DNA from 4 places in the Paenibacillus sp. FSL E2-0178 genome. Region 4 is predicted to be linked to each of the others. Evidence: riboswitches for the same ligand, from Rfam matches in the RefSeq annotation. Region 4 holds a riboswitch; each other region holds the start of a gene.
What was found. A riboswitch is a leader RNA that binds a small molecule or an ion and turns the genes downstream of it on or off. The one in region 4 is predicted to bind cyclic di-GMP.
Positions count from the first base shown of each region.

Region 1: another riboswitch for cyclic di-GMP. It lies ahead of MHI42_RS17970 (collagen-binding domain-containing protein); the one in region 4 lies ahead of MHI42_RS17180 (transglutaminase-like domain-containing protein).
Region 2: another riboswitch for cyclic di-GMP. It lies ahead of MHI42_RS15255 (PA14 domain-containing protein); the one in region 4 lies ahead of MHI42_RS17180 (transglutaminase-like domain-containing protein).
Region 3: another riboswitch for cyclic di-GMP. It lies ahead of MHI42_RS33060 (thiamine pyrophosphate-binding protein); the one in region 4 lies ahead of MHI42_RS17180 (transglutaminase-like domain-containing protein).

Region 1 is NZ_CP151953.1:4,138,652-4,146,095, reverse strand. It holds gene MHI42_RS17990 (zinc-binding dehydrogenase) at 1-790, opposite strand, end outside; gene MHI42_RS17985 (hypothetical protein) at 924-1,808, shown strand; gene MHI42_RS17980 (ASCH domain-containing protein) at 1,850-2,272, shown strand; gene MHI42_RS17975 (hypothetical protein) at 2,739-3,113, opposite strand; cyclic di-GMP riboswitch class I at 3,963-4,055, shown strand; gene MHI42_RS17970 (collagen-binding domain-containing protein) at 4,138-7,444, shown strand, end outside.
Region 2 is NZ_CP151953.1:3,485,054-3,492,497, forward strand. It holds gene MHI42_RS15250 (glycosyl hydrolase) at 1-1,107, opposite strand, end outside; gene MHI42_RS15255 (PA14 domain-containing protein) at 1,320-3,707, opposite strand; cyclic di-GMP riboswitch class I at 3,808-3,888, opposite strand; gene MHI42_RS15260 (sugar phosphate nucleotidyltransferase) at 4,026-5,399, opposite strand; gene MHI42_RS15265 (hypothetical protein) at 5,986-6,498, opposite strand; gene MHI42_RS15270 (UDP-glucose/GDP-mannose dehydrogenase family protein) at 6,541-7,444, opposite strand, start outside.
Region 3 is NZ_CP151953.1:7,690,989-7,698,432, forward strand. It holds gene MHI42_RS33050 (hypothetical protein) at 1-143, opposite strand, end outside; gene MHI42_RS33055 (carboxymuconolactone decarboxylase family protein) at 344-706, opposite strand; gene MHI42_RS33060 (thiamine pyrophosphate-binding protein) at 758-2,401, opposite strand; cyclic di-GMP riboswitch class I at 2,520-2,616, opposite strand; gene MHI42_RS33065 (HAMP domain-containing methyl-accepting chemotaxis protein) at 3,121-4,371, opposite strand; gene MHI42_RS33070 (YafY family protein) at 4,495-5,454, opposite strand; gene MHI42_RS33075 (SDR family NAD(P)-dependent oxidoreductase) at 5,607-6,458, shown strand; gene serA (phosphoglycerate dehydrogenase) at 6,587-7,444, opposite strand, start outside.
Region 4 is NZ_CP151953.1:3,960,798-3,968,241, reverse strand. It holds gene MHI42_RS17200 (glycosyltransferase family 39 protein) at 1-1,064, shown strand, start outside; gene MHI42_RS17195 (glycosyltransferase family 2 protein) at 1,146-2,123, shown strand; gene MHI42_RS17190 (GtrA family protein) at 2,113-2,517, shown strand; gene MHI42_RS17185 (class D sortase) at 2,590-3,243, shown strand; cyclic di-GMP riboswitch class I at 3,371-3,451, shown strand; cyclic di-GMP riboswitch class I at 3,525-3,605, shown strand; gene MHI42_RS17180 (transglutaminase-like domain-containing protein) at 3,620-4,429, shown strand; rRNA gene MHI42_RS17175 (16S ribosomal RNA) at 4,794-6,351, shown strand; rRNA gene MHI42_RS17170 (23S ribosomal RNA) at 6,684-7,444, shown strand, end outside.

The DNA.
Region 1 (7,444 bases), 180 kb from region 4:
GATCGTCGGCTACGGAGTAACGGCTAACTTCTTCTCCAAGAAAGAAGCTGTACAAGGTTCTGCCGCCTAAGCCTCTGACATCAAGTGTGGAGTAAGGAGAGGCTGAATGTCCCATCGAGACTAGGGTCCCTCCCGGTTCCAGCTGAGGCATCAAAGCAGCCAGTGTATCACCGCCCACCGAATCCACGATTAGATGATAAGGCCCAAAAGGAATTGCCTGAGATATCGCAGCTTCTCCAACCACAACCTCATTAGCGCCGGCTTCCCGGGCAACCTGGGCTTTTTCCTTTGTTCTTGCTACACCTACTGTAAATGCCCCGGACTGTGCGGCTAACTGATGAGCCATGATTCCCACGCCTCCAGTGGAGCCGGTGATCAATATTTTCTTGCCGAGCAGCATCCCGCCCTTTCTAAGGGTGTAAAGTGCGGACAGGCCTGCTACAGGCAAAATGGCGGCTTGGGCGAAGGTTACGTTATCCGGTATCTCTGCCAAGAACGAAGCGGGGGCTGCTACCCGCTCTGCCCATGCCCCCATCGGAAGAAGTCCGGTGACACGGCTTCCTTCTCTGGGCCCGGTGCCGTTCCGGGCTTGCTGGACAACAGTTCCGGCAAAATCCCAGCCCGGCCGGAATCCCTCAGCCTCCTTCCTTGCATCAACAACTTCACCCCGGTTAAGGGAGAAGGCATGCACTCTAACGATTGCCTCCCCGGGCTGGGCCTTCGGTGCGGCGACTTCCTTGACGGTCAAATATCCCTCAGCCGGTGAGTCTGTAACAATTGCACGATTCATAGAATCTCCTCCATAAATATAATTAGATGCGTAATGGAAATTGCGCCCTGTTTTCATAGTGGAGTATACTGTAGGAATTGGCTTGTACCAAGAGTAGAACTACACCTCATTATGGATAAAGGCGGTGAGCCTGATGACTATACGTAAGGACCGGAACGTTCAGGAAGAAACATTGAAGGGCCTGATAGCTGAAATTGAGAACCTTCGCGTAACACGTCAACTGGATTATGCTAATCAACCCCATCCGTTGTTGAAACGGTTTACTCAGCAGGAGCTTAACGATATGGCTTGCCCTACGTATAAAAACCTATTAATGGGACGCTCACACCGCATGCCGGATCGCCGGATGATTATCTGTATTGCTGAATATCTGGAGTGTACAGCCGTTGAACGGAATGCTCTGCTGCTGGCTGCCGGTTATCTCCCGGTCTATCCGGCGCTTGAAGGCGCAGCTATGGAGCAGGCGCTGGAAGAAGTGAGGCAGATCCTGAGCAGCCTGCCGCTGCCGGCAATGATTGTGAACCACATGTTAAATATCAAGGCGGTGAATGAACGGTTTAGCCGGTTATTTGAGCTGCCTGCTTCCCCTGCTTTCTATAAGGGCTTGAATATGGCCGATCTTCATTTCAATGCTGATTATCCTGTGCGTTCCCGCTCAACCTTCAATGCCGCATCCTTTGAATTATGGGAATCTCATGCAGTGGAGGGTATACATGCTTACCAAAAATTACACACCGGCTCCAGACAGGAGCCATGGTATACGCATAGCCTCGAAAGACTCCGGCAATACAGTGATTTCAATAAGTACTGGAATAAGCGGCCTGACAACACAGGTAACGAATATGGTCAGCACAAAATGATCTTAGCCAGAATGGGTGCCTCAGATAAGTTGGTTCCTATCCGGTACAAGCAAATTCATATTTCCGCGGGCCATCATCTATATCCAAGAATTGAGGCCTACATACCGGTCGATGAAGCTGCTCATACAGTTTTTGAACAACTGGGAAGCTGCGTGTAAACTGGACATTATGTGTTTTCTGGAATGGAGGCAAGCCTTGTATGAAGTGTCTGACGATTCGCCAGCCTTGGGCCACCTTAATTGCGCTGGGTGAAAAACAGATCGAGACCCGTTCCTGGCCGACGTCTTACCGGGGGGATTTAGCCATCCATGCCGGTATGCAGGTAGATAAGGCCATATGCAAGACGGAGCCGTATCAATCAGTGCTTGCCCGGCACGGCTACACCGCGGATAATCTGCCCTCCGGAGTAATCCTTGCGACCAGCCGGCTGGCCGGTTGCTGTGGGGTTACGCCTCAGCAGGCGCAGCAGAGCTGGCCGGGCGGGAATGAATATGTGTTCGGTGATTATGCAGAAGGCCGGTATGCCTGGAAGCTGGAAGGGGTAGTTGCGCTGGCTCATCCTATACCTGCCAAAGGGCGCTTAGGTTTCTGGGAATATCCCGTTCTTGAGCAGGAGTGGTGAATCCGTTTGTGGCCAAATAAATAAAAATTTCATGCAGATCAGCTGTCAGCGGGTATGATAGGGATATTCAGCGGGTAATCTTCTTATATATAAGGAAAGCGGACTCTGCGGCGGTATGTTGCGGGAGCCAGGGCAGAATTGCCGGGAAGGAGCGTATGCATAAGAGATGGGCAGCCTTCTTATCGCATGGCTTTGTATGCTTTGTTTGTTTATTGTGTTTAAGGATCAGGTAAGCCGGAAGATCCTGTATCCCGTAGCGGCTGTGGTTATCTGCGGCACGCTTGGGTATTGGACGATTTTAATGTAATCTTTATCTGGGTATCAGCTTATTTTCAGGTAAGGGATGTATATTGGGGTTACCAAACATCCCCCGGTGTAATATGGTACCCTGAGGTCTTGCCGATCATGGCGGGCCTCTTTTTTATGAGGGGAGAAACGCTGAGAATTAACATCGCCAGAATGCTGTTCATCTCAAGGCGGTTGAATCCGGAGTGCCAAGACCCAGATATCTGCGCATGCGGATAGTAGACTGGGCGGTAATGACATCATCCAGCAGCAGCATCCGTTCATGGTAACCCCTGCAGACAAATTTGGCTTCAATGCCAACTTCCAGCTGCTGCTGTGCATAGACCTTCAGACCACGGGCTCTCATCTCGGTGCGGACATTCCGCAGGTCGGCTATGGCTGCGCCCGCCGCTGTCCGGACAACCTCCAGGTAAGGAGCGGGTGTGCGCAGCTCTGCGGATAGGATGGAAGCATCGCGTTCAAAGGCGGATAAAATGAGCGGCAGCAAGATATACGATTTCACCAGCATATTGTCCTGGCTCTCAGCTCTGTGCATCAATCTCACCCCCTTTGATGAGAACGTATATTCGTAATTTAACCCGAAGTTCAAAAAAAATCAATAGTATTTAAAAAAGAGGGCTATTAATGTGACATAATTCACAATAAAATAGGAAAAATTATTTTATATTAAAATTGAAATAATAAAGATTAAAAATAAATCAGTTTAAAAGGAGAATGGCAATGAGTCATGAAGGAAATCTCCGCCGCGGTTTATTATTCGGGTTATTCCTTAGCGTTCCGCTCTGGGTGTCAATGATTGGCTGGATTCAGCTGCTCTAAAAATGGATTCCTGCGTGTGCAGATTTTCAGCCCTCTACGCAAACTCCCTAGAACTGTCGATTAAAGACTGCTGCCAGGGTTTGCTTAGGCGCCAGTTTTTGTGAAAATATATGAATATCATAGAGCCCTTACTATAAAAGAGCTCTCCGGTATGAACGGAAAACGGGCGGTATCCTTAAAGGGGATAGCGCCCGTTTCTTCACGTTTACCATGGTGAGCTTTGCTTAAGCGGAGATGAGTTGGGGGAAGGGGGAAGGAATAGGACTAAAATACTAAATTTTAATATTTAAAATTGTAAGAAATAGCTATGTGAAAAGGAAAAAATACTGCGGCGAATTAGCGGGATTATCGACTTTTTTCGTCAGAAAGTTATATTCTCATCTTGTATAAACCCTTATATATAAAGGGTTTATCAATATTTTTTTATCAAAAAAATAGCTGTGAAATGAATTGGAAATATATTGACAATATGCCATTAGGCATCTAAACTGAAGTTAGTTCTAAAGTAACAAATATCACAGATTTCAGTTGGGTATTACATAAGCTTTTCCAATTTCATATCAATCATGTACAAACGCAAACCGTTTCGAAAGAGCGGGACGCAAAGTCAGGAATCTGATGCCCCTTAAGTCCGGGCTATGGTCGTCCGGCCGCCGTGAAGCTAACCCTTCGTGGCGGCCTTTTTTTTGTTATAGTTTTGCGGCGATTTCATAGAATAGTTGAATAGGAGGTGTAGATTATTGAGAAGAAAAATGCGAAAAGCGGCCGCCTTTATTCTGGCGGGCGTACTGACCGTAAGTAGCGCCTTTACTTGGGGGACGGAGGTGAGGGCAACATCTGGTGTGCCTTACAATCCAACGCCGGTCTTGGGGATTGCCGGGAATTTTAATGCTTTTATCTTTGACGATTTCACGCAAGGCAATGATCAAATTGAAGGCCGTCTTGCAGCGGGGGGGAATATTACTCTCTCTGGAGGTTACGGGGTAGCCAGGGCCTACAGGAATTCTTCAGCCACCGACGTACTCGTTGCCGGCAAGAAGTTTAAACATTCGGGCAGCGGAGAAATCTACGGAAACGTTGTGTATGGGGACACCATTGAAGCCAATGAGCCTAGTGTGAACATTATAGGCGCGAAGAAGCAGGGAAGCCCGATTGATTTCCCGGCTGAGAAGCAGTATCTGATCTCGCGTTCTGCAGCATACGGGGCATTGTCCGCTACGAAAGAAGTTGGTAATAATTATGGAACACTTACAATAAGTGCGCCGGATCTTTTCAACGTAGTTCATCTGGATGCGGCAACGCTGGCGAATACAAACAATATTCAATTCAACATTGCCCAGAATGCCACGTTAATTATTAACATAAGTGGAGCTACGGTCAATGTACCAAGTTTCGCAATGAATAACGGTAGAGCAAGTCAAGTGTTGTTCAATTTCTACGAAGCGACCAAGGTGAATATTGCGTATACGACCTTCTTGGGAACGATACTGGCGCCTAAGGCGGATGTCAATTATTCCGGTGCAGAGCTTTACGGAACGCTAATTGCCAAGTCTTTTAGCGGCGGAGTAGAAATGCACCTTGGAACATACGAGGGAGATGGACCGCCGCCAAGTCCGACGCCGACCGCAACACCAACACCCAGCCCATCGCCAACACCAACCGCAACACCAAGCCCGACACCAACAGTGAAACCGACTGCAACGCCAACGCCGACGGCGACGGTGAAACCAACTCCAACACTGACACCAACACCGACAGCAACGGTAAAACCGACACCGACGGTAAAACCAACCGCAACACCAACACCGACAGCAACGGTGAAACCGACACCGACGGTAAAACCAACGCCAACACCTAAGTGCACTCCGACGCCAACACCGACAGTGAAGCCGACACCAACACCAACGGTAAAGCCGACACCGACAGTGAAGCCGACGCCGACGCCGACACCAACGGTAAAGCCGACGCCGACAGTGAAGCCAACGCCGACACCTAAGTGCACTCCGACGCCAACACCGACAGTGAAGCCGACACCGACAGTGAAGCCAACACCGACAGTGAAGCCAACACCGACAGTGAAACCGACACCAACAGTGAAACCAACGCCGACAGTGAAACCAACGCCGACAGTGAAACCGACACCAACAGTGAAACCGACACCAACAGTGAAACCAACGCCGACGGTGAAACCAACGCCGACAGTGAAACCGACACCAACGCCAACGGCGGCACCGACACCAACGCCAACGGCAGCACCGACACCAACGCAAACAGCTGCACCGACACCAACGCCAACAGCGGTACCGACACCAACGCCAACAGCTGCACCAACACCGACACCAACGGCAGCACCGACACCAACGCCAACAGCTGCACCAACACCGACACCAACGGCAGCGCCGACACCAACGCCAACAGCTGCACCAACACCGACACCAACGGCAGCGCCGACACCAACGCCAACGGCGGCACCAACACCAACGCCGACGGCTGCACCGACACCAACGCCAACGGCGGCACCAACACCAACGCCGACGGCTGCACCGACACCAACGCCAACAGCGGCACCGACACCAACGCCAACGCCAACGGCAGCACCAACACCAACGCCAACGGCTGCACCGACACCAACGCCAACAGCGGCACCAACACCAACGCCAACGGCAGCACCGACACCAACGCCAACAGCGGCACCAACACCAACGCCGACGGCTGCACCGACACCAACGCCAACAGCGGCACCGACACCAACGCCAACGGCTGCACCGACACCAACGCCAACAGCGGCGCCAACACCAACGCCAACGGCAGCACCGACACCAACGCCGACGGCGGCACCAACACCAACGCCAACGGCAGCACCGACACCAACGCCAACGGCGGCACCAACACCGACACCAACGGCAGCACCGACACCAACGCCAACAGCTGCGCCAACACCAACGCCAACAGCGGCACCAACACCAACGCCAACAGCGGCACCAACACCAACGCCGACGGCGGCACCAACACCAACGCCAACAGTAGCACCAACACCGACCCCAACGGCAGCACCGACACCAACGCCAACGGCAGCACCGACACCAACGCCGACGGCAGCACCAACACCAACGCCGACGGCAGCACCAACACCAACACCGACGGCAGCACCGACACCAACACCAACGGTAGATCCAACACCAACGCCAACTGCAGCACCAACACCAACACCAACAGCAGATCCAACATCAACACCGACAGTAGCACCGACACCAACGCCAACGGCAGCACCGACACCAACACCAACAGCAGATCCAACACCAACACCAACAGTAGAGCCAACACCGACACCGACACCAACGGCAACACCAGTACCAACACCAACGGCTGAACCAACACCAACACCAACAACAGAGCCAACACCGACACCAACATCAACACCGACACCAACACCGACATCAACACCAACAACAGAACCAACACCGACACCAACAGCAGCACCGACACCAACGCCAACGGCAGAACCGACACCAACACCGACAGCAGCACCGACACCAACACCGACGCCAACACCAACAGCAGATCCAACACCAACACCAACGGTAGAGCCAACACCAACGCCAACGGCAGATCCAACACCAACACCAACACCAACACCAACACCAACACCAACAACAGAGCCAACACCGACACCGACACCAACACCAACACCGTCACCAACACCAACACCAACACCAACAACAGAGCCAACACCGACACCAACACCGACACCAACACCGACACCGACACCAACACCAACACCAACACCAACACCGACACCGACACCAACGCCAATACCAACACCAGAGCCAACACCAACACCAGCGCCGACTTTACCACCGGCACCAGTGCCATCGTCTGCACCGCCCGTCTTTATTAATGTAGTGCCAACGCCGACTCCAATAATCGGCTATATTGTAAATCCAGATACCATAATCATTGATGATCCGCTGCCTTTGGGCCCTGTGGCAACAGTAACACCTCGGCCGTTAGTGGTGACACCAAGTCCAACCCTAACGCCAAGCCCAA
Region 2 (7,444 bases), 480 kb from region 4:
CCCCTTGAGACCGTTGCGCGATACCGCAGTAAGTGTGTTGATCTGAGCATTCAGTGCCAGCTTGTAATCATCCCGTGATACGGTGTACTTATTGCTCATAAAGCTTTGAATTTTCTGGAGATTATTATTCTCGAGCAGCATTTTCCCCCATGTCATCGTATATACCCATTTACTCTGGGTTTGAGACAATATGACAGGGTCTGGAAGCTCTCCGCTCTCCCCGATACCGATGGGTTTGCCGTCAGCCAGCTTCAGAAGGTTCTCGTAATAGGATTGCTTAAAGTCATTGTTATAAATATCGGCTGCCAGTACATCCACCTTGGAGGCACCCGGATAATAATTGCTGTAAGGCTCTGCCCACTCGTTCGGTGCATTCGGGTTCCATACCCAGAGCAGATTATTCAGCTTATGCGTGTTCACCATACGGTCATACACAATGTCCCACAGCTTGGCGAAGTTATCCTTCTGTCCCCACCAGAACCAGTTGCCGTTCATTTCATGATAAGGCCGCCATAAGACCGGCACCCCTGCATCCCGCAGCTCACCCAAATATCCGGCAACCTCATCCAGCTCTGCAATCAGGGCTTTGTACTGGGGTGTTCCGGGAGTAACGTAGGCGTCGAATTTGGCCTGGCTCAGGTTCATTTTCACATTAGTCCATTCGGGAGAGGTTCCCGGCAGATTCTGATGGAAGGTCATCGCCACAATGCCTCCGCCTTTGTACCACTTAATAGCACTGTCTACGACAGCTTGGCGTTGCCCGGCAATGGTCTCTTCGGACTGGTTGTTAATGGCTCCCAATTCGTAGCCGTGCAGAACGGCATACTGCCCGCTTGCGTTTTTAAGCTTATTATTGAATTCATCAGGACTCTCCAGATAATCATGCTGGCCGGAGATCATACCTTTGCCGCTGAGATCGGACAGATAGCTTAACAGTGCGGTGGCTTCCTTGGAAGCGGAGGGATTAACGGGTTTGATTGGAGCGGCAGGAGTATTGACGGTACGTGCTACCGGAAGACTGCGCGCCTCCCCCCATGGCAGAAGAGAAAGGATAAGGATAATTGGAATAATTGTTGTATATAGCCTGTACTTACGGTAAGTGTTCAATATAATCTCCTTTCCCCGGGCCTCACTGCCGCCTTAGGCGTGCAGGCATGCAGTTCTCTGTTAATAGGCTGCATTGAATTACCCGGATGGTCTATAGCTTAGTAGCCCTGCTGATAAGCAGGGCCATTAAGATTGGACTTTATAGGATTTAGAATTGTAACGTCTTAACCAGTATCAGCGCCAATAATGAATGCAGCTGCGGGGGTATGATCTTAGGAAGCGGAAGGGAGAAACAGTGCGCTCGCAGGAACCGTTGCCTTAACCTGGCTCGGACTCTCCCACATCAGGCGTGCTCTGGCATCTCCTTGATTCTCATAGTACTCCACTTGTATATCATATAGCTGACCGGCTGTCAGGCTTATGCTTCCTGTGCGTTCGGTCCCGCTCTGCTTCATCCAGCTGTCGATCACAAGCTCACCATTGATCCGTACGCGGATGCCGTCATCTGAAGTGGTATAAATCTGATAAGTCTCAGTGTATAGCGGCTTGAGCTTACCGCTCCAGCGTACAGAGAAGAAATCTATGCCGATTGCGGCATCCGGCGTGCCTTGACGCCAGTTGAAGTCAAGCACTGCATCGGTACGTACCACTGCCGGAGCACCAGACAACGTCATATTATTGAAATATTCCGCAATCAGCCCGTTCGCCGCAGGAGCCTCGGCCGTAAGATTCTCCGGTAATGGAGCTTCTGCTGGCGTTGGTGCCGCTGTTGGCGTTGGTGCCGCTGTCGGCGTTGGTGCTGCTGTCGGCGTTGGTGCCGCTGTCGGCGTTGGTGCCGCTGTCGGCGTTGGTGCCGCTGTCGGCACCGGTGTTGGTGTTGATACTGGTAACGGCGTTGCTGTTGGTACTGGTGTTGCAGTCACAGCCGGAGCATCCAAAGCTGCTTTGCTGGCTGAAGAATCAGACGTGTTCACAAATAACGCGCTTGTAGGGACAGTTGCCTTCGCCTGGCTTGGACTCTGCCACATCAGACGGATATTGGCATCGCCGGCATTCTCGTAATACTCTACTTTGATATCATACAGCCGGCCTGCTTGCAGGTTTATGCTTCCTGTACGCTCGGTACCGCTCTGTTTGGTCCAGCTGTCGATTACAGCTGTGCCGTCAATATAGACGCGGATACCATCATCGGATGTAGTGATAATCTGATAGGTTTCACTGAAAGACGGTTTGATCTGACCCGTCCAGCGGATGGAGAAGCTATCCACTCCGAGCTTGGCATCCGGCGCTGCCTGGCGCCAGTTAAAGTTCAGCAGCGCATCATTCCGGACCAGGACCGGAGTACCCGAAAGCGTCATGTTCTTGAAGTATTCTCCCTGAAGACCATTCTGAACGACGGGGGTCGTCACAGAATCATTGGAAGCAGGGGGCGGCGTCAGTACCGGTAACGGCATTGCAGTCGGTACTGGCGCTGGTGTTGCTGTAGGTACCGGCGTTGGTGTTGCAGTCGGTACCGGCGTTGGTGTTGCTGTCGGTACCGGCGTTGGTGTTGCTGTGGGTACCGGCGTTGGCGTTGCTGTTGGTACCGGCGTTGGCGTTGCTGTTGGTACCGGCGTTGGCGTTGCTGTAGGTACCGGCGTTGGCGTTGCTGTAGGTACCGGCGTTGACGTTGCTGTTGGTTTCGGTGTCGCCGTAGCAAATGTGCCTGCTTTATAATCGTCCCGGGTCACAGTATAGCTGTCGCTCATGAAGTTTTTGATGGTAGCATCGGTGTTGGTTTCATACAGCATTTTTCCCCAGCTCATCATATATACCCAATTTTTCTGGGAGAGCTGCAGCTTTGCCGTGCTTGGCATTTGTCCATTCTCGCCAATGGCAATCGGTTTGCCATTCGCAAGAGCGAGCAGGCTGTCATGGTATTTATTCATATAATCGTTCTCATATATATCTGCCGCGAGTACATCCACCTTGTCAGCCCCCGGATAGGTCAGCGCATAAGGATCAGACCAGGCATTGGGTGCATTGGGGTTCCATACCCACAGCAGGTTGTTTAATTTATGAACGTTCACGAAACGGTCATACATAATATTCCAAAGCGCAGCAAAATTATTTTTCTTCCCCCACCAGAACCAGTCACCGTTCATTTCGTGGTAAGGTCTCCAGAGTACGGGAACACCAGCATCCCGCAGGCTTTTAAGTGAAACTGCCACTTTGTCCAGATCTGCAATCAATGCAGTGTACTGTGTTGTACCCGGAGTAATATATTTATTGAATTCCGCCTGGCTCAGCGGTTTCTGAACATTGGACCAGAGGTATGCGGTACCTGGCAGATTCTCATGAAAAGTCATGGCTACAATGCCGCCGCCCTTATACCAGTTGATCGCGCTGTTCACAACATTTCTGCGCTGCGCCGCTGCTGTACTTTCCGATTGCCCGCTGATTACGCCCAGTTCATAGCCGTGAAGAGCAGCATATTGTCCGCTGGTTCCCTTCAGCTTGTTGCTGAATTCGTCCGGACTTTCCAGATAGTCATGTTGGCCGGTAATAATGCCTTTTCCAGTGATAGAATACAGATCATCCAGCAATCTGACTGCTTCGGTTGAAGCCTCCGGATTAACGGGCGCTTTGGAACTAGAGGCAGCTTCTGCAGATGAAGGCATTCCGCCAAGTCCCAGAGGTACTGCAGTCAATAAAAGGGCCAGAGACAGCACAGTGCACAGCAAACGAGACTTACGGTAAGTTATCAAAATCCATCTTCCTTTCGGTAGCCAGGCTGCCACTCTTGCGAAGGCCCTATAGCTTTGCGTCCCTATCTTTCGATTAGGTTTGCCTTTGTCGTATTGGAAGGATTAATCCCTCTTACCGTAAATATCGTCCCTATTTAGTTTTAATTAAGAGCAAAAATGAATTTTTCTTAATAATTGGTTCTTAATACCTGTTTTGGATTTGTAACAATTGGTTATATAGATAAATTAGACCTACGAAATGAATTGCTGCAAGGCGATATCTTCCCAATCCAAGGTGATTCGGATGTTATCTTCCTCCACCAGCTCAGAGCCGGTCTGCACTTCGATAAATTCCATATCTGTCAATGCCAGGATCGCATGCTTGGTGCCTTCCGGAATCCGTACGACATCCCCCGCCTTCACATTATGCATTTTCTCATTGAGCACAATGCTGGCTTCACCGCTGACAATGGTCCAGATTTCACTGCGTTTGTGATGCAGCTGATAGCTGATATTTTTACCTTCAGAAATAAAGATCCGCTTCGTCAGCACCTCATTGCCTTCCGCATATTTCACATAATCAATTACCTTGTAGTGACCCCAGCGGCGTTCTTCGTACATCGGTCTTTGTTCAAAAGATTTCAGCACTTCCTTAATGCGCGGGCTCTCCGCCTTGTGCGTAACCAGAATTCCGTCCGGGCTGGCGGCGATAATCAGATCCTTCGCCCCGATCACGGTGATCGGAATGTCCAGCTCGTTGATCAGGCAGGTGCCTTCGGAATCAGCAGTGACGAAGCCTTTGCCGACATGATTGCTGGTCATTTCTTCGGTCAGCGTATTCCAGGTGCCCAGGTCCTTCCAGAATCCGGCGTAAGGCTGAACTACGATATTCTCTTCTTTTTCCACCACTTCATAATCAAAACTGATGGAAGCCAGCAGTTTATACTGCTTCTGCAGTTCCTCATAGTTCAGCGGCAGTCCTTTGCGCTGCAGAATATCCAGCAGATAACCTAGACGGAAAGCGAACACGCCGCAGTTCCAGAGGGCGTTCCGGCTGATCAGCTCCTCGGCCTGCTTCCGGTCCGGCTTCTCCTGGAAGTGGCTGACCTGCAAATAACCGCTCGCTCCAGCTTCGGCGCTGGTAGGAATGATATAGCCGTATTTCTCGGAGGCATGCTCCGGAACTACGCCCATCAGCGCCAGATTGGCACCGCTCTCCAGCATCGTGCTCTCCAGCTGCAGTACAGTCTCGAAGAAGGACGACTCCACATAAGGATCGACGGGCAGGATGGCTACCGTCTCGCTTGGTGAAACACCGGCGACCGAATACAGGTAGGCTGCTGTCAATGCAATGGCAGGGAAGGTATCGCGCCGCTCCGGCTCAACGATAATCGGCACCCCGCTGCCCAGCTGGCTCTGAATCATCTCTACCTGGCTGCGGCCGGTGGCCAGGTAGGACGATTCCGCCATCCCTGTCTCCTGCAGCTGTCTCCATACCCGCTGTACCATGGATTCCGGTTCACCTGCCGGGCTTTCCAGTACTTTCAGAAATTGCTTCGAACGTGAATCATTGGACAAAGGCCAGAGCCGTTTACCAGAACCGCCTGATAGAAGTACTAGTTTCATAAGTGAACCCTCCTAAGTTTATGTGATGTCGCGAAAATATCGGATTGTTATTGGGAACTGGCTGCGTTTGCTTAAGCCAAAAAGGCGGGCTGTTATGAGGGTCACTGCAAGGAATGTTTGGACTTTCGGCCGCTGCCCGTCTCCAGATTTCCTGATTTAAACCGCTTATGGCGGTAGAAATCCGGAGACAGCATATGCTTCCGAAGCTAGCTTTCCTACGGAAAGCTTTCAGGCGGACGCTAACGCTCCTACAGTTCCAAAATTCCTCTCCGTTCCATTACATAACAGCTGGCTTATTCGCTTCGCCCGCAGGCGAAGCTCCCGGCTAAAGATCCGGCTATTGCCGCTTAGTTGAGCGGCAATTGAATTAACTGCTGCCGCCGGTTGTTACGGCAATATAGCCTGTGGCTGCCCCGCCTGCTTTTGCGGCGGCAAAGCCATTTCACGCTTGTTCCAAGGCGGCGCCGCTCAACTAAGCGGCGGTGAGAGATTTAAGGGATTAAGTGCATCTTGTTCCAAGGGATTTCCGCTCGCTGTAGCAGCGAAGGGGAAACCTAACACTCTTGTTCCAAGGTTTTACGTTCACTTACGCGGCGATGAAATCAAGAGCACTAATGCCCCTCATTCCCTCGTTTAGCCCGCGTCCGGTGGAATCAAGGGCACTTTTGCCCCTCATTTCCTCGTTTAGCCCACATTTAGTGGAATCAAGAGCACTAATGCCCCTCATTCCCTCGTTTAGCCCGCATCCGGTGAAATCAAGGGCACTTTTGCCCCTCATTCCCTCGTTTAGCCCGCATCCGGTGAAATCAAGGGCACTTTTGCCCCTCATTTCCTCGTTTAGCCCGCATCCGGTGAAATCAGGAGCACTTTTGCCCCTCATTTCCTCGTTTAGCCCGCATCCGGTGAAATCAGGAGCACTTTTGCCCCTCATTTCCTCGTTTAGCCCGCATCCGATGCATTCAGAAGGATTTTTCCCTTTAATTTCCCCGTACAGCACACTTTCAGCGGAATTAGAGGGATTTTTCCCTCTAATTTCCCCATACAGCTGACTTTCAGCGGAATTAGAGGGATTTTTCCCTCTAATTTCCCCGTGCATCACACTTTCAGTGGGAGGCTGCGGGATCACTGATAGGCCAAGAGCTTAGACCGCGCCGGCAACGCTGGCGGAGAATCCGCTAAGGCCGCCCATCTGCGGGCGTCCGACAGAATGATACTCCAGGCCAGTTCCTTCGATCTGCTCTTTGCTATAGACGTTGCGGCCGTCGATCAACACCTGGCGGCGCATGCTCTTCGCCAGCAGATGCAGGTCGATATCCTTGAACTGGCTCCAGTCGGTGAGGAGGCATACCGCATCGCTGCCTTCGGCAGCCTCTTCCGCCAGCCCGCACCAGCGGAGCTGCGGGTGATCATATTGCGCCCGGAAATTCTCGGCGGCAATCGGATCATAGAGCTTCACGGTGGCGCCTTCGGCTACCAGCGCCTCAACGATTTCACGGGCAGGAGCCTCGCGGACATCATCGGTGTTCGGCTTGAAGGCGAGGCCCCAGATGCCGATGACTGCGCCGCGCAGGCTGCCCAGCGATTCATGCAGCTTGGAGATGATCATGAAGCGCTGGCCTTTATTGACCTCGACCACCGATTTCAGCAGCTTGAACTCGTAGTCCACGTTGCCGGCAATCTGGATCAGCGCATTGGTGTCTTTCGGGAAACAGGAGCCTCCATAACCGATACCGGCCTGCAGGAAGGTAGATCCGATTCTCCGGTCCATTCCCATGCCCTCGGCCACCTCGGTTACATCAGCTCCCACTTTTTCGCAAATATTGGCGATTTCGTTAATGAACGATATTTTAGTAGCCAGGAATGCATTTGACGCATATTTGATCATCTCGGCGCTGCGGATATCCGTGACGAATACATTGTCCGTAAAGCCCTGATGCAGCTGGCGCATCGTCGGCTCAAGCTCAGGATTATCGAGTCCGATCACGATCCGGTCGGGATGCAGCGTGTCGCGGATCGCGGAGCCTTCACGGAGGAACTCAGGGGCG
Region 3 (7,444 bases), 3.7 Mb from region 4:
GCATATTCGGATGGGTTGATCGGATTGATGGTCTGCTGATAGGCTTGTATCGATTTAAGACCGTCCTCGTTCGAGAAGGTTCCTTCCAGCTCGATGTTAATTACTTTCTTCGCATTGTCTGTCTTCAAAATAAATTGTCCCATGTTCATCTCTCCCGTAATTTTAATTGCATGACTATTCAGAGTGACCTGATGATTCATCATGTTGATATCCCAAAAAACTACGTTCCTGCGACGATATTCGACAAAGTGAACTTGGTTTTGGGATATTTTGCCTTCATTATAACCAGAACTTTCTTGAATACGCAATACAAAAGTCGAATGATGTAATATTGTGTTATTAATTATCGAATTTCTTCCAGCGTCTCCAGCAGAACATTGAACGCCGAGATCACTCTGGGTGCGCCGATACAAGGTGTCAAATGAAGCAGGATACCTTTGATTTGATCAACGGTCATCCCCACGCGGAGCGCCATTACATAGTGAACACCCAGCTGCTCAAATTGTCCCATGGTGATCAAAGAAGAGATGACGGCAATTTCTTTCCAGTCTGAACCGATGGTGGTCCGTTGAAAAATATCACCGTATGCATTGCCCATGATATACTCGGCTAATTCGGGAAAATGCTCTTTAATAGGAGCTAGGGCTTTGGCCCCATAGTCCCCGGAAAGATTGGTGAAATGGTCCAGTCCGCTGTCTACGTTCATATTCACTTGTTTGCCTCCTGATAGTAAGTTAGGAAATCTGTAACATACAGCCTAGTTGAGATCCAGTGTACGGTGGGCCGTAGGAGGCATTTCGTCACGGTCAGTCAACAGCTCAATAACAGCTACGCGGTTAAGTTCAACTGCTTGGCTGATTGCAGAGGCAAACTCCTCTTGCGTCTCTGCGCGGAAGCCGGTGGCTCCCAGGGACTCAGCAAACTTCACTGCATCCATGGGGACTTCAAAGATGGTTCCATCAATACGTCCGGTTGTTTTTTCCATACCCTTAAGCGCCATATCCAGCTGCATATTGTTCACAACGATGAAAATAACCGGGATATTCTTGCAAACTGCTGTGTTAATTTCAGTTCCGAGCATCATGAAACAGCCGTCACCGGTAATGCAGAAGACCGTCTCTTCCGGCGCAGCAGCCTTGGCACCGATGGCCATGCCGATTGAATTCCCCATGCAGGCGAAATAGGCATCAAATATAAAGCTCCCCGGTTTCTTCACGTTGAACCATTTGACCGCATTGAAGCCGTGGCTGCCGTCATCAACAAACACGCTGCTGTTGTATGGAATCAAATCGCTCATCGTGCTCATTACCGAAGCCAGCGAGAGCTTGGACAGCACAGGCAGCTCTTCAGTATAGTGATTGGAGATTTCTATTTCACGTCTGGTTATGGTGGACGGATCAATCTTGCCGAGATACAGCTCCAGGTTGTCACGCAAATCGCCGCCGACGGAAATGGTATCGGAAGTCAGTATTTTACCGACAAAGGTTGGATCAACATCAAACTGGATCAGCTGATCCGGATGATTCTCCTTCTTAAGATTGCATATGGTCATATCGCTCAGACGCGAACCAAGCACGATAAACAGATCACTGTTGTTCAACATCTCATCCCCATGCGTACATCCGCCAACGCCCACAGGACCGTGATAGAGCGGGTGATCCGCAGCAATGGCTCCTTTACCGCCGGGGGAGGTTACTACAGGTATGTTGAAGGTCTCGGCCAATTGAACCAGTTCCTTGTGCGCACCGGAGCGGTTGACTCCTTTACCGGCAATGATCAGAGGTCTGCTGGAAGCATTGATCGCTGAAATGACCCGTTCGTAGTTGGCGTAGCTGACGAGCCTTTCCCGCTGCGGAAGGACAATCCGGCATTCTTCAAGGCGCTCGGTCTGAACATCAAACGGAATACATAAATGAACAGGTCCTTTCTTGTCACCAAGGGCGATAGACAGGGCATGATTGAAAATCGTACTGAAATGGTCGCCGCGTTCAACCAGCTTGCTGAAAAGAGTGGCCGGTCTGAACATGTCTGCCAAATCGGCAAGGTAGGATGTGGAATCCTGACACTGGGGAATCCCCAGCTCTTTAATGGACTGATGACCGGTAATGAAGAGCACCGGGAGATTGTTGGCTTTGGCGTGTGCTGCTGCGGTTAACAGATTCGTTCCGCCGGGACCGGAAGTGCCGAAGGCAACCCCGAGACTGCCTGTTTTCAGTGCATAGCCGCCTGCTGCGAAGCCAGAGCTGGACTCATGCCGGCCGGGAATAAACTCAATGCCATAGTCAACAAGTTTGAGAGCTATAGGACAAATGGACTTGCCAATAATACCAAAAGAATGTGTTACCCCAAGATCGCGTAATGCTTCCGCCATATAATCTGCAACTGTCTTCAGAACATCCACCCCACAAGTTGTTTTTTGATTGTATGCTAGCAATAGAAAACCTGTACTCGAAATAGGAGCACAGGCCTGTTGCACGAATCACCATTACTGAACGCGGATTCCCGGACGTTCATAGTTTTTCAGCAACCTGGCTGTCATGATCTCACCGGATAAGTGAGACTGTAGATCCATGGCTTTGCGTCATTCCCTTTCGGTGAATTTTGCCTCATATGTTGTTATCAATACAGCGAAGGATAATTTTCCTTTACAATATATTCCTCGCTCGCCTTTTGTCAATAAGCCTTTTGCAGCAAAACGCGAAATTTGGCGAATATTCAGATGTAATAGGAGATGAAATATTAGATATTCAAACTTTTGAAAATGGATGCGTCTGGAAGACCAAAGTCTTATAATGCAAATGCAGAAAAAGAGCGGAATTTAATCTGCATAAGCCATAAGCCTCATAACATCATGGGAACCTCATAAAACTATGCAGATGTATTAGAATTATAGGCTGGAAGAACCCTTAAATAGGTCTTAAGAAATAGGTGATTAAAATTTAAAATAATGTTAGTTTATTAGTAATAAAGAATTAGCAGTAAAGAAGTGCAAAGGCGTTATTTTAGGGTTATGCACTATTTTAACACTTTGTGAATATTACATTACAATCTGCTTTTTTCATGCCAAAAAGAGACCGTTCCCGCAGACTGCTCTGCGGAAAGGGTCTCTTTGGGCTGCTGCTAGAATTTGAAAATATGGATTGTTTTTTGCAGCTGGAAGACAGATTGTGTCATTTTCTCGGTCTCTTCCGCTACGGACTGCAGGGCATGAATTTGTTCGTTCATTGCCGCGGACACCTCCTCGGTACCTGCTGCCGTCTCCTGGGTAATGGCCGAGATATTCTCGATTGCCCCGGAGATCTTGAGCGCACTCTCCAGCATCAGATCACTCTCAGCGGAGAAGGAGGAGATCTGCTCGGTTATGTATTGCACACTATGTACGATCTGCGCGAAAATATGTGCGGTCTCCGTTATCATCTCGTTCTGCACCTGAACAACCTCTTCATTAATAGCGATGTTATCGATAGCCTGCTTGATATCGGCTTCGATGCTGCGTACCAGCCCGAATACTTCCTTGGTGGAGGCGGTTGATTCTTCGGCAAGCTTGCGGACCTCCTGCGCTACAACTGCGAAACCGCGTCCGTGCTCACCTGCGCGTGCAGCTTCAATGGAGGCGTTAAGCGACAAAAGATTGGTTTGTTCGGCAATTTCCGTGATGGTCTTGGTGATCATGGTAATGCCGCGGGCATTCTGTGAGAGCGCTTCGATCGTATCTGCTACTTTTTGTGTAGCCTGGATATTCTTCCGCATGCCTTCGGCTTGAGTGTCTACGGACTGGCGTCCCTTTTCAACCAGCTCCAGTGTATGGGTGGAGCGTTTGTTCATTTCCTTGGTAGAGTTCGTATAATTGGAGACTTTGGTTTCGATATCTTTGATCGATTCCGTCATGTCAGCAATATCCACCGAGATTTCATTCGCACCCAAGGCAAGTTCGTTGGAGGAGGAGGCTACCTGTGCCATTACGATCTTCAGGTTCTGGTTCTTGTCCTCAATCCCCCGGCTGGCATCCATAACCTGGCGGGTAAGCTGTGAAACGTCGGTCAGGATCTTCTTCAATTTATCGATCATAGTGTTGAAGGAGCGGCTGATGTCGCCCATTGATCCGTTCTCGTCTGCACGGCTGGTGAAGTCGCCTTTGGCGATAGTATGCGTCACATTGGAGATATCCTCAAATGAAGATGTAAGCGTTCTCTCAATGAAGCGCGCAAGCGGGTAGGTCAGTGCGGCCAATACCGCAATCAGAATAATACCGATAATCACCTTTCCCATTGCAATGAGCGTAATTAACACAGGGACAGCGAATAAAGCGGCAACCAGGTAACATCCGGCAACGATTCTTTGTTTTAACGGCAGCTTGTTCATCCAGTCCATAGACTATAGTTCCCCCTAGAATTAAATATTGTGTATTGTAATATTATAGGGGGTTAATGCGTAATCGGTCTATTGTAAGAACTGACATAAAACTTCTTTCCGGGCTGCTCCAAAAGAGTATGTTTACACATTGTCTTCATATAATGCAGCCGCTTCCCGCAGAGTGGCCGCAACATTGTCTGCAAGCTCTGCCGGAGCGGTAACTCTAATGCCCGGGCTTAGGGATAAAATGATCCGGCAGGCAGACTCCGGCGTATTGAATTCGGCTTCGACGGAGTGCCAGCCGGGTGAAGGTGAATGCTCCTGGTATAGTACGGAAACATAACGTTCTTGTTTAAGATCCTTCATTATAGTGTCCTTCACGAGCAGCTGGGCAGGATAGCGGGGCAATGCAGATTTGAATGCCATGGTAGAAGCTTCCCAGTAATGTGCCAGATTGAAATCCTGAGGTCTGCTAAAATATTCATCCGTGACTTCAGCACTACTTATTCTGGATACCCGGTAGGTCCGCATTTCACCGCCTGTTTCGGCCACGGTGTACCAGACACCACGTTTGGCTACGAGTCCAAAGGGTGAAATCAGCCGCTCTGATCTCTCCTCCCCGCGCATGTAACTGATTTTCACTTTACGGTCCTCCCATATAGCCTCCTGTAATGCAGTGAGACTGGGATAGGTTTCGCCCGACGGATGCCAGCCCGCACCATCAATATGAATACGCTCATTAAGAAGGCTGAAGGCGGTAGCGGGCTGTCTTGCACCAGCGGCCTGCAGCTTACGGACAGCGGAAGAGAACTCCTCCTGAATCCCCAGCGCCTGCAGAATTGCCGGGTCTGCGGGCAGCAGCAGCGCACCAATCTCTTTGGGGTTCATACCTGTCAGGGAGGTCCGGTAACCCTCGGCCAGCCTCCAGCCTCCCTCACGGCCGCGTTCTGCCAGCACGGGAATGCCGGAGATGCTCAGTGACTCCATATCCCGGAAGATGGTCCGTTCGGAAACCTCCAGCGTTTGTGCCAGCTCGCGGGAGCTTATTTTACCGCGGCTTTGCAGCAGCAGCAGAATGGATAATAGTCGGTCTGCTCTCATGGATGATGGCCTCCTGGTTATAATGAAATGCTTAAGCAGAACATATTTTAAGTTTATCATATATATATGTCAGTTGATGTCATATATAAAAGTTAATATTAATAAAAGATAACTTCATGATCATCTGATGAAAGCTGAGAGGAGCGGATATAATGACAGAGTTGCAGGGGAAAGTTGCATTAGTTACAGGCGGGAGCAGGGGAGCGGGCAGAGGCATCGCCCTGGAGCTGGCCCGCGCAGGTGCGTATGTGTATTTTACGGGTAGAAACGCCGGTTCAATGCAGGAAGGGGGCGAACGGACACTTGCCGGTGTACTCGGTGAGATTCACAGCTTCGGCGGAGAAGGATCGTATATCCGCTGTGACCACACCAATGACGCGGAGACGGAAGCAGTGATCCGGCAGATTGCCGCGGAGCAGGGCAAGCTTGATATTCTGGTCAATAATGTCTGGGGAGGCAATAATCTTCCGATTGAGAACAAGCCCTTCTGGGAGCTCCCGGCTGCTCACTGGGACCATATGTTCAATGCCGGAGTCAGGGCGCAGCTCATGACTAACTATTATGCTATTCCGCTGATGCGCAGTGAAGGTGCAGGTGCTGGCACCGGGAAGCTGATCATTCATACCACCTTCTGGGACCAGTATAAATATGTAGGGAACTTCTATTATGATCTGTCCAAAAATGCGCTTGTGCGCATGGCCTACGGATTGTCCCTTGAGCTGGCTGCGGATGGGATCGCTGTGATTCCCTTATCACCTGGCTGGATGCGTACAGAACTGGTGCTGGAGAGCATGAAGACGGATGAAGAGCACTGGCAGGAGGTAGAGGAGCTGCAGGACAGTGAGTCTACAGCGTACATCGGCCGGGCTGCCGTGGCGCTCGCTGCTGATCCTGGGGTGATGCAGCTGACAGGCAGACCCCAGCAGGTGGGGAGTCTGGCGGAGAAATACGGGTATACAGACACAGACGGGCGGCGGGTCCCCGTATTTAACATTCCGGAATAACCCGTAAGCCGGAGGATGCAAAAACACTCTTTTGAAATGCCAGCACGGGCCGGCATTCCTCAAGAGTGTTTTTTGGTGCGCTTATATTGAACTCAGGTATTCCAAGAATATAAGCCCGCGTTCTTCAGCTACAGCAGAGTGATCTCTTCCGCAGTATTGATCTCCGGCAATCCGGCGAGCTTGACCAGTACATCCTGCGGAACAGCCTTGTCAGCGGTCAGCAGCATAATCGCAGCTCCACCGACAATTTTACGGCCAACCTGCATGGAGGCGATGTTGACGTCGTTCTGGCCGAGCAGTGTACCGACGAGTCCGATGATACCCGGCTTATCGTTATGGGAAATGACGATCTGATGACCTTCCGGAGCGATATCTACCGGGAACTTGTTAACCTGCACAATCCGTTCGCCATAGCCTTGCAGCAGGGTTCCGGCAACCAGGCGTTCTTCGTCATGCTCAGCCTTGAGTGTAACGGTAATAAGGTTAGTGAAGCCCTTGGTCTTGGAAGCCTTGGTCACTACTACGTTAACATCACGCGTCTTTGCCAGGTGCATGGAGTTGACGATGTTAACATCCCCGGCAAAATGGCGGGAGAGCACGCCTTTGACAATATAGCGGGTCAGCGGCTGTGTATCCACGTCGGAGAGGTCACCGGCATATTCCACATGAATCTCGCGGATCGCTCCATCTGTAATCTGAGTCACAAAGCTGCCGAGCTTCTCGCCGAGGGTGAAGTAAGGCTGCAGCTTGTTCATTACACTAGGAGCAACCGGAGGGATGTTCACGGCGTTAATGAACGGTTCGTTGCGCAGAATATGCAGCACTTGCTCCGATACATCGATCGCAACATTCTCCTGGGCTTCAACGGTCGAAGCACCCAGATGCGGAGTCACGATAATCTTCGGATGCGAAAGGAACGGGTGATCCGCTTCCGGCGGCTCTTTTTCAAAGACGTCAAAGGCTGCTCCGGCAACAATACCGCTGTC
Region 4 (7,444 bases):
TGCGGCTGTTCCGGAAGACTACCTATGCTGCATTAGCAGCCGGACTGTTCGCCCTGGACTTCATGCATTTCACCCAGACGCGCATTTCGACGATTGATGTATACGGCGTATTCTTCATTATGCTGATGTTCTATTTCATGCAGCGGTATTATACGATGAACTTCTACCGTATGCCGCTGCGCACAACGCTGGTTCCGCTTTTCTGGTCCGGACTGTTCTTCGGAATTGGAGTGGCCTCCAAGTGGATTGTTCTCTACGGTGGAGCAGGACTTGCGGTGATGCTGGCGCTGGCGCTGTTTGAGCGGTATAGGGAGTATAAGGCCGCAGGCCGTCTGCTGGCTGAAGGCAAGCTGACCGGTCAGGAGCTCAAAGCTGCCTGCCGGACAGCGGACCAATCCTTCTGGAAGAACACCATCATCACTTTGGCCAGCTGCATCATATTCTTCATTGCGATCCCGGTTATCATCTATAGTCTGTCCTTTGTCCCGGCGCTCTCTGCTTCGGCGGAAGGCTTCACCATTAAGGGATTGATTGATGCCCAGAAAAATATGTACAACTATCACAGCCAGCTTGTAGCAACGCATCCGTTCGCCTCCTCCTGGTGGGAGTGGCCGTTCATGAAACGTCCGGTATGGTTCTTCAGCGGCGGTGAAGGATTGCCGGAAGGCAAGGCCAGCAGTATCGTGACCATGGGGAATCCCCTCATCTGGTGGACAGGAATCTTCGCTATGCTGGCAGCCGTGTGGCTTACCGTGAAACGCAGGGACAAGAATCTGTACATGATCTGGATCGGGTTCTTCTCACAGTATGTTCCGTGGATGCTTGTGCCGCGTGAGACGTTCCTGTACCATTATTTTGCGATGGTGCCATTTATGATTCTGTCGGTTGTCTATGTCCTGAAGCTGCTTGACAGCAGATTCGGCGACGCCAAATACCTGCGGTATGCCTATGTGGCTGCTGCAGCCATCCTGTTTGTAATGTTCTATCCGGTGTTATCCGGAATGCAGGTTAACAGCAGTTATATCAATACTGTACTGCGCTGGTTCCCTTCCTGGGTATTCTAGGGGCACTATTTAAGAAGGCACATGTTTCAGAAGACAGTTTTATTGCGGGGGATCTCGTAGAAACTTATAGGAGGAACTAAGGTGAAAGCCAGATACAGTGTAATTGTCCCCATGTTCAATGAGGAGGAAGTCATTCAGGTAACCTATGAGCGGCTCAAAAAAGTAATGGATGGTTGCGGCGATTCCTATGAACTGGTTTTCGTCAATGACGGCAGCCGGGACCGCACGGCGGAGATCATGCGCGAGATCAGCAGCCGGGATGAGCATGTCAAGCTGATCGACTTCTCCCGTAATTTCGGCCACCAGGTGGCGATTACGGCTGGTATGGATTATGCCGAAGGCCAGGCAGTCGTGGTGATTGACGCAGACCTCCAGGATCCTCCTGAGGTAATTCTGCAGATGATTGCGAAGTGGAAAGAGGGCTACGAAGTCGTGTATGCCAAGCGGTTGAAGCGTCACGGGGAGACTTTCTTCAAGAAAGTCACCGCTAAGATCTTTTACCGTCTGCTCAGCAGTATGACCAGTGTTGAAATCCCTACCGATACCGGTGACTTCCGGCTGATCGACCGTAAAGTCTGTGATGTGCTGCGCGGTCTGAAGGAGAAGAACCGGTACGTACGGGGTCTGGTGAGCTGGGTAGGCTTCCGGCAGACCATGGTAGAATATGTGCGGGAGGAGCGCTTTGCCGGGGAAACGAAATATCCGCTCAAAAAAATGATCCGGTTTGCGCTCGACGGCATCACCTCCTTTTCCCACAAACCGCTCAAAATCGCATCCTATATCGGATTCTTTCTGTCCTTTTCCAGCTTCATCTATCTGTTCCTGGTATTGTTCCAAAAGGTCTTTACCTCCTGGACTGTACCCGGATGGGCATCTATAGTCGGCGTGAATCTGCTCTTCAACGGGATTGTGCTGATGCTGCTGGGGGTAATTGGTGAGTATATCGGACGGATCTATGATGAGTCGAAGGACAGACCGCTCTATATTGTACGTGAGACCAAAGGCTATCCGGATGCGGAAATAGAAGACACGCGGAAGGAAAGCGATTATGCCAGATAAGAGATGGAGTGCGGGGTTCATCCAGTTCCTGAAATTCAATGCGGTAGGCCTGCTGAATACACTGATTGACTTTGCTGTATTCACACTGCTGCATTCCCTTGGGATGATCAACACCCCTGCGCAGATTATTTCCTATAGCGCCGGTACGGCCAACAGCTTCTTCTGGAATAAAAAGGTGACCTTCCGCGACCGGGACAGAGGCAATAAAGAGGGCTTCGACCGTATGCAGCTGGTCAGGTTTATCGTGCTGAACCTGGTGGTGCTGGGTATATCGGTGCTGCTGATTCATATATTGACCGATTCCCTTGGTATTCAAGTGCTGATCGCCAAAGTGCTGGTCACATTTGTTACGGTGATCATTAATTTCTTCGGAAGCCGGAAATGGGTATTCTGAAAATTAAGAAGCATTGCTTCTTAATTTTTTCCGGGAGGGTAACATCTATTCTATATTACGGAGGCGATTGTCATGCGGAAATTATCCTATTTGATTATACTTGCCGGGGTACTGATTATGCTCTATCCCAAAGGAAGCGAATGGTACAATGACCGTCAGCAGCAAAAGCTGCTGGAAGAGGCTGAACAGGCCTACAGTGAAATCGTTCCGTCTGCCTCAGCTCCGGCCAGTGCTGATCTAAGTAAGCCTTACGCGGAAGTAACCCAGCTGCTGGCGGATGAGTCGGCTGCGGAAGAGCCAGAACCCTCTGCTGCGCCTGAGATTGAAGTCGGAGGCAAGGTGATGGCAATCATCGAAATCGACAAAATAGATCTGAAGCTGCCTGTGCTCGAAGGCGCCACCAAGGCGAATATGAAGCATGCTGCTGCGCATATGAAGGAGACGGCTCCGCTTGGCTCTGCTGGCAATGCTGCAATTGCAGCGCATAGATCAAGAACTACGGGAAGGCTGTTCAACAGATTGAATGAAGTCGGAGTCGGGGACACTATTTCCGTTACAACCGGCAAGCAGGCGTACAATTATGTAGTTTATGATGTGACTATTGTGGAACCAACCGATGTATCCGTATTGAAAGGGAATAAGGATGACAAGATTCTAACACTCATTACTTGTGATCCGCTGGTGAATCCAACGCATAGACTTATCATTCACGCAAAGTTATCGTGATGTTTGTAGAATAATGACGGAAAAACTTAAAATACTTAAAATTTTTATTTGTTTTCGCGGAAATCTAGTGATTTAGGTCTTGATAATAGAAATAGATATGGTAAGATATAACTATACAAAGCTAATACACGATAAACGGCAAACCTATCGAAAGGTAGGGACGCAAAGCTAGAGGGCCTTCCCGTAAGGATGGCAGCCAGCTACCGAATGAAGAGGCTTTTTTTGTTTGTTCTTATTGTGAATCTAGCATTTTATGGTAGAAGCAAGGACAGATAAAGCTTATACGATAACGGCAAACCTATCGAAAGGTAGGGACGCAAAGCTAAAGGGCCTTCCCGTAAGGATGGCAGCCAGCTACCGAAAGGGGTTTTATCCAATGAAGAAGTTCTATTTAATGTTGGTTACACTATTCGTAGTGGTTACGTCGGTGCAGACAGGTACAGCTCAAGCTGCTAATGCAGATGCAAGCTGGTTGAACATAGGTCAACTTGATCAGGGTGTTATCGGAGTTTCTTATAATGTTCCTAAGGATAAGAAGATTAAGCTGATGATCACCAAAGATAATAACAGCTACACCTACAACTTATACACTTCCAAACCAACTGAAACATTCCCGCTTCAACAAGGTAACGGTTCATACAAGGTTTCCGTACTTGAGAACACTACCGGCAACAAATACAAAGTAATCTCTTCCGAGACGGTAGATCTTAGCCTGAGCAACGCCAACGCCGTATATCTGAGCTCCGTACAGAATGTTAAATGGAGTTCTTCCGATAAAGCAGTTCTGAAAGCAACACAGCTTACACAAGGTTTGACATCAGATGAAGACAAAGTGAAGGCTATCTATAATTATATCGTAACCAATGTGAAATATGATTATTCCCTGGCTTCCAGTGTAACTACAGATTACATCCCTAACAACGACAGTACCCTGGCTACCAAGAAGGGGATCTGCTACGATTACGCTTCCTTGTTCGCTACTATGCTTCGCAGTGAAGGCATTCCTACCAAACTGGTTATGGGTAACACAAGTTATGTGACGTCTTACCACGCTTGGAATGAAGTGTTCCTTAATGGCAAATGGGTAACTATTGATACTACAGTTGATGCTGGACTTGCCAAGAACAGCAAAACAGCAGATCTGGTTAAAGTGGCAAGTAAATATACTGCAGCTAAGTTCTACTAAGAGCACAGATGCATTCATAGTTTCATTGAGGATAACCCGCGTATTAATTAAGCGGGTTATTTTTATTTTGGAAAAGGTTGCTTTTTGGTAGAGAGATAGGGTATTATAAATAAGCGTTGTTGGAGCGGCAAACTTAATAAGAAATGACTTAAATAAGTGATTTTAAAATAAAGCTTGCATTACTCGAATGAACGTGATATATTATAAGAGTTGCTGGTGACGCGGTAAGCGCCGCTGACAACGAGCTTGATCTTTGAAAACTGAACAACGAGTGAGTATCGGAAATCACGAAAGTGACTTCCAAAATAGAGAATGTAAATTCTCGTCAGATGTTTCAAAATGAGCAATCGCTCTTTCTAAAACCAATTTGGAGAGTTTGATCCTGGCTCAGGACGAACGCTGGCGGCATGCCTAATACATGCAAGTCGAGCGGAGTAAGAATGGAAGCTTGCTTCCATTCTTACTTAGCGGCGGACGGGTGAGTAACACGTAGGCAACCTGCCCTCAAGACTGGGATAACTACCGGAAACGGTAGCTAATACCGGATAATTTCTTTCCTCTCCTGAAGAGAGAATGAAAGGCGGAGCAATCTGCCACTTGGGGATGGGCCTGCGGCGCATTAGCTAGTTGGTGGGGTAACGGCTCACCAAGGCGACGATGCGTAGCCGACCTGAGAGGGTGAACGGCCACACTGGGACTGAGACACGGCCCAGACTCCTACGGGAGGCAGCAGTAGGGAATCTTCCGCAATGGGCGAAAGCCTGACGGAGCAATGCCGCGTGAGTGATGAAGGTTTTCGGATCGTAAAGCTCTGTTGCCAGGGAAGAACGTCCGGTAGAGTAACTGCTACCGGAGTGACGGTACCTGAGAAGAAAGCCCCGGCTAACTACGTGCCAGCAGCCGCGGTAATACGTAGGGGGCAAGCGTTGTCCGGAATTATTGGGCGTAAAGCGCGCGCAGGCGGTCATTTAAGTCTGGTGTTTAAACCTTGGGCTCAACCTGGGGTCGCACTGGAAACTGGGTGACTTGAGTACAGAAGAGGAAAGTGGAATTCCACGTGTAGCGGTGAAATGCGTAGATATGTGGAGGAACACCAGTGGCGAAGGCGACTTTCTGGGCTGTAACTGACGCTGAGGCGCGAAAGCGTGGGGAGCAAACAGGATTAGATACCCTGGTAGTCCACGCCGTAAACGATGAGTGCTAGGTGTTAGGGGTTTCGATACCCTTGGTGCCGAAGTTAACACAGTAAGCACTCCGCCTGGGGAGTACGGTCGCAAGACTGAAACTCAAAGGAATTGACGGGGACCCGCACAAGCAGTGGAGTATGTGGTTTAATTCGAAGCAACGCGAAGAACCTTACCAGGTCTTGACATCCCGATGAAAGCATTAGAGATAGTGCCCCTCTTCGGAGCATCGGAGACAGGTGGTGCATGGTTGTCGTCAGCTCGTGTCGTGAGATGTTGGGTTAAGTCCCGCAACGAGCGCAACCCTTGACTTTAGTTGCCAGCAGGTTAAGCTGGGCACTCTAGAGTGACTGCCGGTGACAAACCGGAGGAAGGTGGGGATGACGTCAAATCATCATGCCCCTTATGACCTGGGCTACACACGTACTACAATGGCCGGTACAACGGGAAGCGAAACCGCGAGGTGGAGCCAATCCCAGCAAAGCCGGTCTCAGTTCGGATTGCAGGCTGCAACTCGCCTGCATGAAGTCGGAATTGCTAGTAATCGCGGATCAGCATGCCGCGGTGAATACGTTCCCGGGTCTTGTACACACCGCCCGTCACACCACGAGAGTTTACAACACCCGAAGTCGGTGGGGTAACCCGCAAGGGAGCCAGCCGCCGAAGGTGGGGTAGATGATTGGGGTGAAGTCGTAACAAGGTAGCCGTATCGGAAGGTGCGGCTGGATCACCTCCTTTCTATGGAGAATCGTTTCCTGCAACGGAAACATTCAAATCGGAAGTATTACTTCCAAAACTCAGGTTTAGGCCTGTTACTCACTCGTTGGTCAGTTTTGAGAGTTTAAGCTCTCATCTTTACCTTGATCCTTGAAAACTGAATACCGAAACGAATTTGCGTTTTAGAACATCTTTTAGCTGAAACTTGTGAAAGCAAGTTGAAATAGTTATTAGTGCAGAACGAAGGTTTTCGATTGTGCAGCGACCTTTGGCTTTGAATGTGTTGGTGAATGGAGCAATCCATGAGCGGCATTCAAAACAAGAGGAGCAAGCAAGCGAAACACCGGAGTGACGGTTAAGCTAATAAGAGCACACGGAGGATGCCTAGGCGCCAGGAGCCGACGAAGGACGTGGCGAACAACGAAACTGCCTCGGGGAGCTGTAAGCAAGCTTTGATCCGGGGGTGTCCGAATGGGGAAACCCAGCTGTGGTAATTCGCAGTTACTCATTTCTGAATACATAGGAAATGCAGAGGCAGACCAGGGGAACTGAAACATCTAAGTACCCTGAGGAAGAGAAAACAATAGTGATTCCGTCAGTAGCGGCGAGCGAACGCGGAACAGCCTAAACCAAGGGGCTTGCCCCTTGGGGTTGTGGGACGTCTCACATGGAGTTACAAAGGAATATGGTAGGCGAAGAGGTCTGGAAAGGCCCGCGATAGAGGTAAAAGCCCTGTAGCCTAAACTGTGTTCTCTCCGAGACGGATCCCGAGTAGTGCGGGGCACGTGAAACCCCGTATGAATCCAGCAGGACCATCTGCTAAGGCTAAATACTACCTGGCGACCGATAGTGAAACAGTACCGTGAGGGAAAGGTGAAAAGCACCCCGGAAGGGGAGTGAAATAGAACCTGAAACCGTGTGCTTACAAAAAGTCAGAGCCCGATCTATGGGTGATGGCGTGCCTTTTGTAGAATGAACCGGCGAGTTACGTTTAACATGCAAGGTTAAGGTGAGAAGCCGGAGCCGCAGCGAAAGCGAGTCTGAATAGGGCGATTTAGTATGTGGACGTAGACCCGAAACCGTGTGATCTACCCCTGTCCAGGGTGAAGGTGCG